Regions from separate parts of the Streptomyces sp. NPDC048751 genome, predicted to be linked through region 2. Evidence: riboswitches for the same ligand, from Rfam matches in the RefSeq annotation. Region 2 holds a riboswitch; each other region holds the start of a gene.
What was found. Region 2 has a riboswitch for cyclic di-AMP ahead of ACGFNV_RS17850 (M23 family metallopeptidase). Riboswitches for the same ligand answer to the same signal wherever they lie in the genome.
Positions count from the first base shown of each region.

Region 1 (3,112 bases), on a different contig from region 2:
AGTCCAGGATTTCCCGGGCTACGACGACGTCGATGGACGGCACGAGCATCTCCTTCTTGGGATGTGACGCTGGAAGTGCGGGGCCCGTGGGCCTTGCGACTAGAGCCTAACCGCCCCCGTGGCATCGGCATCCGACCGACCGCCCCGTGGACAGGCTGACGGTACACATTGTTCCTGGACGGAACAAAGAGCGGGCGGGGATTGCGGGCGAAGGGCGGGCAAAAAAAAACCCCGCTCCGGTGCGTACGGGGGAAGACGCACCGGAGCGGGGAGCCCGCGTCCCGCTCCGGCGGGAAGGCGGTGGGCCCGGCTTACTTCAGGTGAAGCTGCTGGCCCGGGTAGATGAGGTTGGCGTCCTCGACGATGTCCTTGTTCAGCTCGAACAGCTTCTCCCAGCCGCCCGCGACCTTCTGCTTCGCGGCGATCTTGCTGAGGGTGTCACCCGCGACGACCTTGTACTCGCCGTCGCCCTTCTTGACCTTCTTGCCGGTCGGCGTGGTGACGGTCTTCTTGGCGGCGGGACGCTCGGAGGAGCGGGAGGCCTGCTGCTCGGTCGAGCGAGTGCTGGTGCCGCTGTCGTTCGAGGAGCTGCTGTTGTTCGAGGAGCTGCTGGAACCGCTGGAGGAGGAGCCGCTGCCGGAGGAGGTGTCGGTGCTGCTGGAGGAGGCACCCGACAGGCCCTTGCCGCAGACCGGCCAGGCACCCTTGCCCTGGGAGGCGAGGACCTTCTCGGCGACGGCGATCTGCTGAGCCTTGCTGGCCTGGTTGGCCTGGGAGGCGTACTGCGTGCCGCCGTACGCGGCCCACGTGGAGGCGGAGAACTGCAGGCCACCGTAGTAGCCGTTGCCGGTGTTGATGGACCAGTTGCCGCCCGACTCGCACTGGGCGACCGCGTCCCACTCGGAGGTGGTGGCGGCGGAGGCGTTGCCGGCCGCCATCAGCGGGGCGGCGACGGCGGCGCCGGTCACACCGGCGATGGCGATGGCCCGGGTGGCCTTGGACGGACGACGGTGCTTGCCCTTGCCGGAAAACAGCATGGTTGATCCCCTCACCGACGCCTGCGAGGTGAGCTGTCGGGTTCGGGCCGGTTGAGTTGCCCGGCCGCACCTCTCACGAGGCGCGGCTTCACCCCAAGCCGGATCCGGTCTCAACGTCCGGGCCCGGCACTTACCTTGGGTCCCCCGCTCCTGCCTACGGCGCTTGACGCGACGACTGTTCCCGTACGGCCGCTGGCAGGATTCGGCGTTGCGGCAGCCGGGGCTCGTGTTGGCGAGCGGTCACGACCGTAGACACGCCATCCGAGGAATTTCAAAGACGATCAGGGCTTCTGAGACTCATCCCACACTTTCGCCAAATTGGACATTCAGCGCGAAGTGGGGCGTGAACTCCCGCCGCTTTTCGCCCTATTCAGCCCCGACTCGAAGGGTCTGACCGGCGGAGATGTTGTTCGGGTCGGCACCGATCGCCTGCTTGTTCTCGGCATAGAGCGCGGACCATCCACCGTCGAGGCCAAGGGAGTCGGCGATGGACGCCAGGGTGTCACCGGGACGGACGGTGTAGGCGTGACGGCCAGTGGAGGCCACCTTCGCACCGGCGTCCGCGCCCTTGTCGACACTCTCGTCGGCGCTGCCGCCGCGGTGCCGACCCGTGCCGCCACCGATGGAGCCGGTGTCGACGAGACTCCAGGAACCGGCGCTTTGCTGCACCTTGTCCGATTCATCCGACTTGCCGGTTGCCCGGCCCTCCGTCGGCGAGCTCTCGGGACTTTGCGAGACCTTCGCGCCGGAGTCGGTGGAGGAATCGGACTTTGCGGAACTGTCCGACTCGGCGGAAGAAGAGGACGAAGAAGAGGAAGGGGACGGTTTCCCGGAGGAACCCGCAGTGGAGTCGTCGGGGGTGCCGGCGGTGTCCGAGGGCCCGTCGGACGTCCCGGAGGAACCGGAGGAGGACTCAGCGGAATCCGACGAGTCGGACGACCCGGATGATCCTGACGATCCGGTCGAGCCGGATGAATTGTCCAGGCCCCGGGAGGGAACCTCGTCGGCCGTGCCCGTGTCGACGTCCGACGAACCCGAGTCCTTCCCGAGCCCGGTGAGCAGTCCACAGGTGGGCCAGGCGCCGGGGCCGATGTCGGCGAGGATCTTCTCGGCGACGGCTATCTGCTGGGAACGGCTGGCCTTGTCGGCGCTGGTGGCGAAGTCGAGGCCGCCGTACTTCTCCCAGCGCTCCTGGGTCAGATGCAGGCCGCCGTAGAATCCGTTGCCTGTGTCGGCGCTCCACGCTCCGCCGGTCTCGCAGTCGGCCACCTTGTCCCACGTGGTGCCGTCGGCCGCGCTCGCGCCGGTGGCGCCCAGGAGCGGGATGGCGATGGCGGAGCCCGTCACCCCGGCGGCGACGAGAAGAGCCGGAGCCTGACGAGGGCGACGGTGGCGACCGTTCCCGGAGAGCATGCGGTGACCTTTCGCGAGACAGCACTTACCCACGCGGCGGGTGAAGCCGAGGTGCCGCGTTGACGAGTGAACGTATCGACAGCCGATCACTTGTCACAAGTTAATGCCGCGTAGATCACGTGAAGATCACAGAGCTGAATGCATGTCACCTTGGCGAATCGGGTACACAGCGCACTCGCTTGATCACCGTGTGGGCGTGAACTCCACGGGCAGGGTGCGCAGTCCCCGCATGATGAGTCCGCCACGCCACCTCAAATCGGCCGGATCCTCCCCGAGTCGCAGGTCGGGAAGCCGGGTGAACAGCGTCGCGAGCGCGCTCTGCCCCTCCAGACGGGCCAGCGGCGCACCGAGGCAGTAGTGGATGCCGTGCCCGTACCCGAGGTGCTGGTTGTCCCGCCGGCCGAGGTCGAGGACGTCCGGTTCCGCGAACCGCTCCGGATCCCGGTCCGCGGCGGCGAGGACGACGAGGACGGGGTCCCCGGCCGCGATGTCCTGCCCACCGATGCTGAGCGGCTCGGTGGCGAAGCGCCAGGTGGCGAGCTCGACGGGGCCGTCGTAGCGCAGGAGTTCCTCGACACCGGTCTCGAGGAGGTCGGTGTGCCCGGCGGTGAGGGAGTCCTGGAGGCGGGCTCGTTGCTCGGGATGGGTGAGGAGGGCGAACG
Region 1 covers NZ_JBICUX010000003.1:104,979-108,090, forward strand. Annotated here, with positions in the region: gene eno (phosphopyruvate hydratase) at 1-43, opposite strand, end outside; gene ACGFNV_RS12090 (transglycosylase family protein) at 312-1,037, opposite strand; cyclic di-AMP (ydaO/yuaA leader) riboswitch at 1,041-1,209, opposite strand; gene ACGFNV_RS12095 (transglycosylase family protein) at 1,404-2,450, opposite strand; gene ACGFNV_RS12100 (cytochrome P450) at 2,634-3,112, opposite strand, start outside.
Region 1: linked by a shared signal. The riboswitch ahead of ACGFNV_RS12090 (transglycosylase family protein) and the one ahead of ACGFNV_RS17850 (M23 family metallopeptidase) in region 2 are both predicted to bind cyclic di-AMP.

Region 2 (3,112 bases):
CGGGCGACGCCAAGCCGTGGGCCTTCCCGGCCCCCGAGCGCGGCACCCTCGACAACGGCCTCACGGTCCTGCGCTGCCATCGCCCCGGCCAGCAGGTCGTCGCCGTGGAGGTGCTCCTGGACGCGCCCCTGGACGCCGAACCGGCCGGTCTGGACGGCGTCGCCACCATCACGGCCCGTGCCTTCTCCGAGGGCACCGACAAGCACTCCGCCGAGGAGTTCGCCGCCGAGCTGGAGCGCTGCGGCGCCACCCTCGACGCACACGCCGACCACCCCGGCGTACGCCTCAGCCTCGAAGTCCCGGCCTCGCGCCTGGAGAAGGCCCTCGGGCTGCTCGCCGACGCCCTCAGGGCGCCCGCGTTCGCGGACAGCGAGGTCGAACGGCTCGTCCGCAACCGCCTCGACGAGATCCCGCACGAGCTGGCCAACCCCTCCCGCCGTGCCGCCAAGGAGCTCTCCAAGGAGCTCTTCCCGGCCACCGCGCGCATGTCCCGCCCGCGCCAGGGCACCGAGGACACGGTCCAGAACATCGACTCCGCGGCCGTACGCGCCTTCTACGAGAAGCACGTCCGTCCCGCCACGGCCACCGCCGTGGTCGTCGGCGACCTCACCGGCGTCGACCTGGACGCGCTCCTCGGCGACACCCTGGGCGCCTGGACGGGCTCCTCGGCCCAGCCGCGGCCCGTGCCGGCGGTGACGGCCGACGACACCGGCCGTGTCGTCATCGTGGACCGCCCCGGCGCCGTCCAGACGCAGCTGCTCATCGGGCGCATCGGCCCCGACCGGCACGCGCGCGTGTGGCCCGCGCAGGTGCTCGGCACCTACTGCCTCGGCGGCACCCTCACCTCCCGTCTGGACCGCGTGCTGCGCGAGGAGAAGGGCTACACCTACGGTGTGCGGGCGTTCGGGCAGGTGCTGCGCTCGGCCCCCGACGGCTCGGGCGCCGCGATGCTCGCCATCAGCGGTTCCGTCGACACCCCGAACACCGGCCCCGCCCTGCAGGACCTCTGGACGGTACTGCGCACGCTCGCGGCGGAGGGTCTCACCGACGCCGAGCGCGATGTCGCCGTGCAGAACCTCGTCGGGGTGGCGCCGCTGAAGTACGAGACCGCCGCGGCTGTCGCCAGCACGCTGGCAGACCAGGTCGAGCAGCACCTGCCGGACGACTACCAGGCGACGCTGTACCAGCAGTTGGCCGCGACCGGCACCGTGGAGGCCACCGCGGCCGCCGTGAGCGCCTTCCCGGTGGACCGCCTGGTCACCGTCCTCGTCGGTGACGCCGCGCAGATCAAGGAGCCCGTCGAGGCCCTCGGTATCGGCACCGTCACGGTGGTGTCCGCCGAGTAGCGGCACACGAGCAGCGGCACACGGAGGGGCCCCTGGAGACGAAAAGGTCTCCAGGGGCCCCTGATGTCCGAATTGAGGGAAAGGTTGCCTGTCTGGCCTGTGGGATGCGCTACAAAAGCCGTGATCCGTTTGAGGATTGAAAGTGGTCCCGCTTAGCGTCGTCCGGGCTGTTCGTCGGGCAGTGCGCCGCAACCGCGGCACCGGACAGTCATCGCCGAGTCCCCGTACGGCGCGAGCCAGGGGAGCCGGGGACCCAACTAGGCAGTCCCTGGGGTGAATCGGACGCCCGCGCGTGTCGCGAGGGGGCCCGTAGGAGACCTTCCTGCTCCGAACCCGTCAGCTAACCCGGTAGGCGAGAAGGAAGGAAAGGACCGCTCATCTTCATGGCGTTCACCTGCGCCACCGGGAAGCACCGTCGTCCCAGCCGCATAAAGCGCACCACCGCCCGCGCCGCGGGCGTCGCCGCGCTCACCACCACCGGCGTCATCGGCACCCTGAGCGCACCGGCGCTCGCCGCCGACACCGCCGTCGAGCAGACCGGCCTCATGCCCGTCGTCACCGTCGGCCACTCGGTCGCCGACCGGGTCGACGCCCAGGCCGCCGCCCAGAAGGAGGCCGCCCAGCTGAAGGCGGCCGAGGAGGCCGCGCGCAAGAAGGCAGCCGCGGAGGCCAAGAAGGCGCGCGAGGAGGCCGAGCAGGCCCGCGCGGCCAAGGCCCGCGCCGTGCGCGCCGCCGAGCGCAAGCGCCTCAACGCCTTCGTGGCGCCGATCTCCGGCTCCTACATCTCCACCGGCTACAAGTCCGGCGGCTCTCTGTGGTCGTCCGGCAGCCACACCGGCGTCGACTTCCACGCCGCGAGCGGCACCACGGTGCACGCGGTCGGCTCCGGCACCGTCGTGCAGACGGGCTGGGGCGGCGCCTATGGCAACCAGATCGTGATCAAGATGAGTGACGGCACGTACACGCAGTACGGCCATCTGTCGTCCATCGGTGTCTCGGTGGGCCAGCAGGTCACCCCGGGCCAGCAGATCGGCCTCTCCGGCGCGACCGGGAACACGACCGGTCCGCACCTGCACTTCGAGGCCCGTACGACTCCGGAGTACGGCTCGGACATCGATCCGGTCGCCTACCTCCGCCAGCACGGCGTGAACGTCTGACGACACCTCGCAGGACATACCGCGGCCCCGGCTCCCCGAGCCGGGGCTTTCGCGCTTTCACGGGCCCCGCTGTCCAAAAAATATCCATGGATTCCGGACCGCCATCGGAAATTCCGGCTCATTGCCATAGAGTCACTGACCACACGTCCATCGTCGACGTTTCACGGGGATTAAGGCGGAGGTCGGTCATGCGTATTCCGGCGCATTCGGTATGCACGGCCATCCGGGACGACATCGTCGCGGGTGTCTACGAGCGCGGCAGCCGGCTCACCGAGGAACTCCTCGCGCGCCGCTACGGCGTCTCGCGCGTCCCCGTGCGGGAAGCCCTGCGCACGCTGGAGGCCGAGGGCTTCGTGGTGACCCGGCGGCACGCGGGCGCGTGCGTGGCCGAACCCACCGAGCAGGAGGCCGCCGACCTGCTGGAGATGCGCATGCTCCTGGAGCCGCTCGGCGCCTCCCGGGCCGCCCAACGGCGCTCCGAGGCCCATCTGAAGGTGTTGCGCGGGCTCGTCAGGATCGGCCAGGAGCGGGCCAGGCGGGGCAGCAGCGAGGATCTGCGCTCCTTGGGGAGCTGGTTCCACGAGACGCTCGCCCAGGCCTCCGGCAGCC
Region 2 covers NZ_JBICUX010000005.1:115,763-118,874, forward strand. Annotated here, with positions in the region: gene ACGFNV_RS17845 (M16 family metallopeptidase) at 1-1,346, shown strand, start outside; cyclic di-AMP (ydaO/yuaA leader) riboswitch at 1,549-1,715, shown strand; gene ACGFNV_RS17850 (M23 family metallopeptidase) at 1,730-2,503, shown strand; gene ACGFNV_RS17855 (GntR family transcriptional regulator) at 2,692-3,112, shown strand, end outside.

Region 3 (3,112 bases), on a different contig from region 2:
GCATCTGGGTCGAGCCCGAGATGGTGAACCCGGACAGCGAGCTGTACCGGGCGCACCCGGACTGGGTGCAGTACCAACCGGGACGAAAGCGGACGGAGTTCCGCAATCAGCTCGTGCTGAACCTCGCCCGCCCGGATGTCCAGGACTACCTCTGGCGGCAGCTCGACACCCTTCTGTCCAGCGCCCCGATCGACTATGTGAAGTGGGACTTCAACCGCTGCTTCACCGACGCCGGCTGGCCCGGCGAGGGCTACCCCCAGCGACTCTGGGTCGACCACGTCAACGCCCTCTACGCCCTGCTGGACCGGCTGCGCGCGGCCCACCCGGGCGTCGCCTTCGAGTCCTGCTCGGGTGGTGGCGGCCGGATCGACCTCGGCGTGCTGAGCCGTACGGACCAGGTGTGGACCTCCGACAACACCGACCCCCTCGACCGGCTCGCCATCCAGCACGGCTTCAGCCAGATCCACCCCGCGCGGGTCATGGCCGCCTGGGTCACCGACAGTCCCAACACCCAGCTCAACGGCCGGGTCAGCTCCCTGCGCTTCAGGTTCGTCAGCGCCATGGCGGGCGTCCTCGGGGTCGGCGGCGACCTCGCCCAGTGGACCGAGGAGGAGCTCGCGGAGGCCCGGGAGTGGGTGGAGCTGTACAAGAAGATCCGCCCGCTGGTGCAGCACGGCGACCTCCACCGGCTGCGGCCTCCGCGGGGCGGACTCAGCGCCGTGCAGTACGTCCGCGGGGACGAGTCCGTGGTCCTGGCCTGGCTCCAGGCGCAGCACCACGGCGAGCCCGTACCGGCGCTGAGGCTGCGCGGGCTCGACCCGGCAGCGTCGTACGAATGCCTCGAAACCGGCGAAATCCACCGAGGGGCGGTGTTGTCGCACCACGGATTGCGTACTGGGCTGCGGGGCGACCTGGATGCGGCAGTTCTCCGGCTGCGCCGCATCTGAGAGTTCTGTCCGAGTTTGCGGATTTTGATCCGAACTCGCTTTAAAAGAAAAGGGTCTGGAGCGGCGTCACGTGATTAGCGTCATATCCGTGACGGTGCGTCGCTCGTCATGTCCACGTAATTCCGATGGTTTTCAAGGACTTTCACGAAAACCGATGCCTGTGTACTGCACGGAGTGTCACCGGGGATTCTCGCGCCGATCACGAGAAACGCATTCCCGCGCAACCCTCCGCTTGTCCGTTTGAGTCCTGGTCGCTTACGTTCATCCACCAATCCGGACGGACGCCCAATCCTGCCGCCGCCCGGAGAACCGCACCCCACTGACCCGTGTACGGCAGGAGCGGGGGACCCACAGGTAAGACCGCCTGTTCCGGTTCCCGGAACGGCTTGGGGTTAAGTCGCGCCTCGGCGCGGCCGGGCATCTCCAGCTCGCACCCGACAGCTCACCTCGCAGGCGCCGGAGAGGAATTCGCCATGCCCGCGAAGGGTAAGCACCGCCGTCCGAAGACTCAACGTTTCACCCGCTCCATAGCCGTCGCCGGAACCGGTGGCGTCGCACTCGCACTTCCCCTTCTCGGGGCCACCGGCGCCCATGCCACTCCTTCCCAGTCCGTTCCGGAAAAGGCCGTCCAGTCCGCCCCGGTGGCGGAGAAGAAGACCACCTCCGGCCCTGCCGGCACGCGGACCTACACGGTGAAGTCCGGCGACTACCTCTCGAAGATCGCCACGGAGCAGCACGTCCAGGGCGGCTGGAAGAAGCTCTACGCCGACAACCGCGAGGCCATCGGCTCCGACCCGTCGCTCATTCACCCCGGCCTGAAGCTCTCCCTGGGCAAGAAGGCCGCAACGAGCACCGGCACACCGACCTCCTCGAAGCCCTCGAAGACCTCCACGTCCTCGAAGTCCTCCGCCGCCAAGGCCACCACGGCCACCCAGGCCGACAGCGCCTCCACCGGCAGCGGTTACACCCTCCCCGTGGCCGGCGCCACCATCGGCACCCCGTACCACATGGCCGGCAGCATGTGGTCCAGCGGCTACCACACCGGTGTCGACTTCGTCGTCCCGACCGGCACGCCCCTCAAGGCCGTGGCCGCGGGCACGGTCGTCTCCGCGGGCTGGGGCGGTGCGTACGGCAACCAGGTCGTCATCAAGCTGAACGACGGCTACTACGCCCAGTACGCCCACCTGTCCTCGATCGCCGTGTCCGCGGGCCAGACCGTCACCGAGGGCCAGCAGATAGGCCTCTCCGGCGCGACCGGCAACGTGACCGGACCGCACCTGCACTTCGAGATCCGGACCACCCCGGACTACGGCTCGGACGTGGACCCGGTCGCCTACCTCCGCGCGCACGGCGTCACCGTCGGCTGACGGACCACGCCACCCCCTGCCTGACACGCTGCCGAAGGCCGGACCCCGATCCCCGGGTCCGGCCTTCGGTATGTCCGGGCACGGTAAAGCCAGTCACAGTCGTGAACGATCGCCGCGTTGCGGTCCTGTGGCGGGGGCGTCAGAGGAGTCGACAGCGGGGGCGGCGTCGGGGGAAGGTGATCCCCGTCAGACGGCAAGCGCTTTCCATCCGTAGTCCCGCCCCGCTGAGGAGCTGTTACCCCGTGACGAGCACGCGCAGAGCCTTCGGTGCCCTGGCCGCCGGCGCCGCCCTGGCCGCCCTCGCCCCCGCGACCACCGCCGGCGCCACGCCCCGCCACCGCCGCCTCATCGCCCACGACGACTTCCGCCACGGCCTGCGTCAGTGGGCCGTCGAACTCGAGCAGGGCGGCACCGTCACCGCCGCCCGAGGAACCCTGGAGGTCGACGTACCCGCCGGGGCGACGATCTGGTTCAGGAAACCGCTCGCGGGCCCGTACGCCATCGAGTACACCGCCACGCCCGTCTCCGCCGGGGGCGTCAACGACCGTGTCTCGGACCTCAACAACTTCTGGAACGCCGTCGACGTCCGCTCTCCCGACGACCTCTTCGCCACCCGGCGCGGCGGCGCGCTCGCCGAGTACGACTACCTCAAGACGTACTACGTCGGCTACGGCGCCAACACCAACACCACCACCCGACTGCGCCGTTACGTCGGCCAGGCCGGGGTGCGCCCGCTGCTCTACGACTACACCGAGCCGCTGCTCGTCGCGAACGAGCCGAACCGCGTCCGCGTCGTGT
Region 3 covers NZ_JBICUX010000001.1:642,870-645,981, forward strand. Annotated here, with positions in the region: gene ACGFNV_RS02885 (alpha-galactosidase) at 1-947, shown strand, start outside; cyclic di-AMP (ydaO/yuaA leader) riboswitch at 1,255-1,416, shown strand; gene ACGFNV_RS02890 (peptidoglycan DD-metalloendopeptidase family protein) at 1,421-2,314, shown strand; gene ACGFNV_RS02895 (DUF6250 domain-containing protein) at 2,557-3,112, shown strand, end outside.
Region 3: linked by a shared signal. The riboswitch ahead of ACGFNV_RS02890 (peptidoglycan DD-metalloendopeptidase family protein) and the one ahead of ACGFNV_RS17850 (M23 family metallopeptidase) in region 2 are both predicted to bind cyclic di-AMP.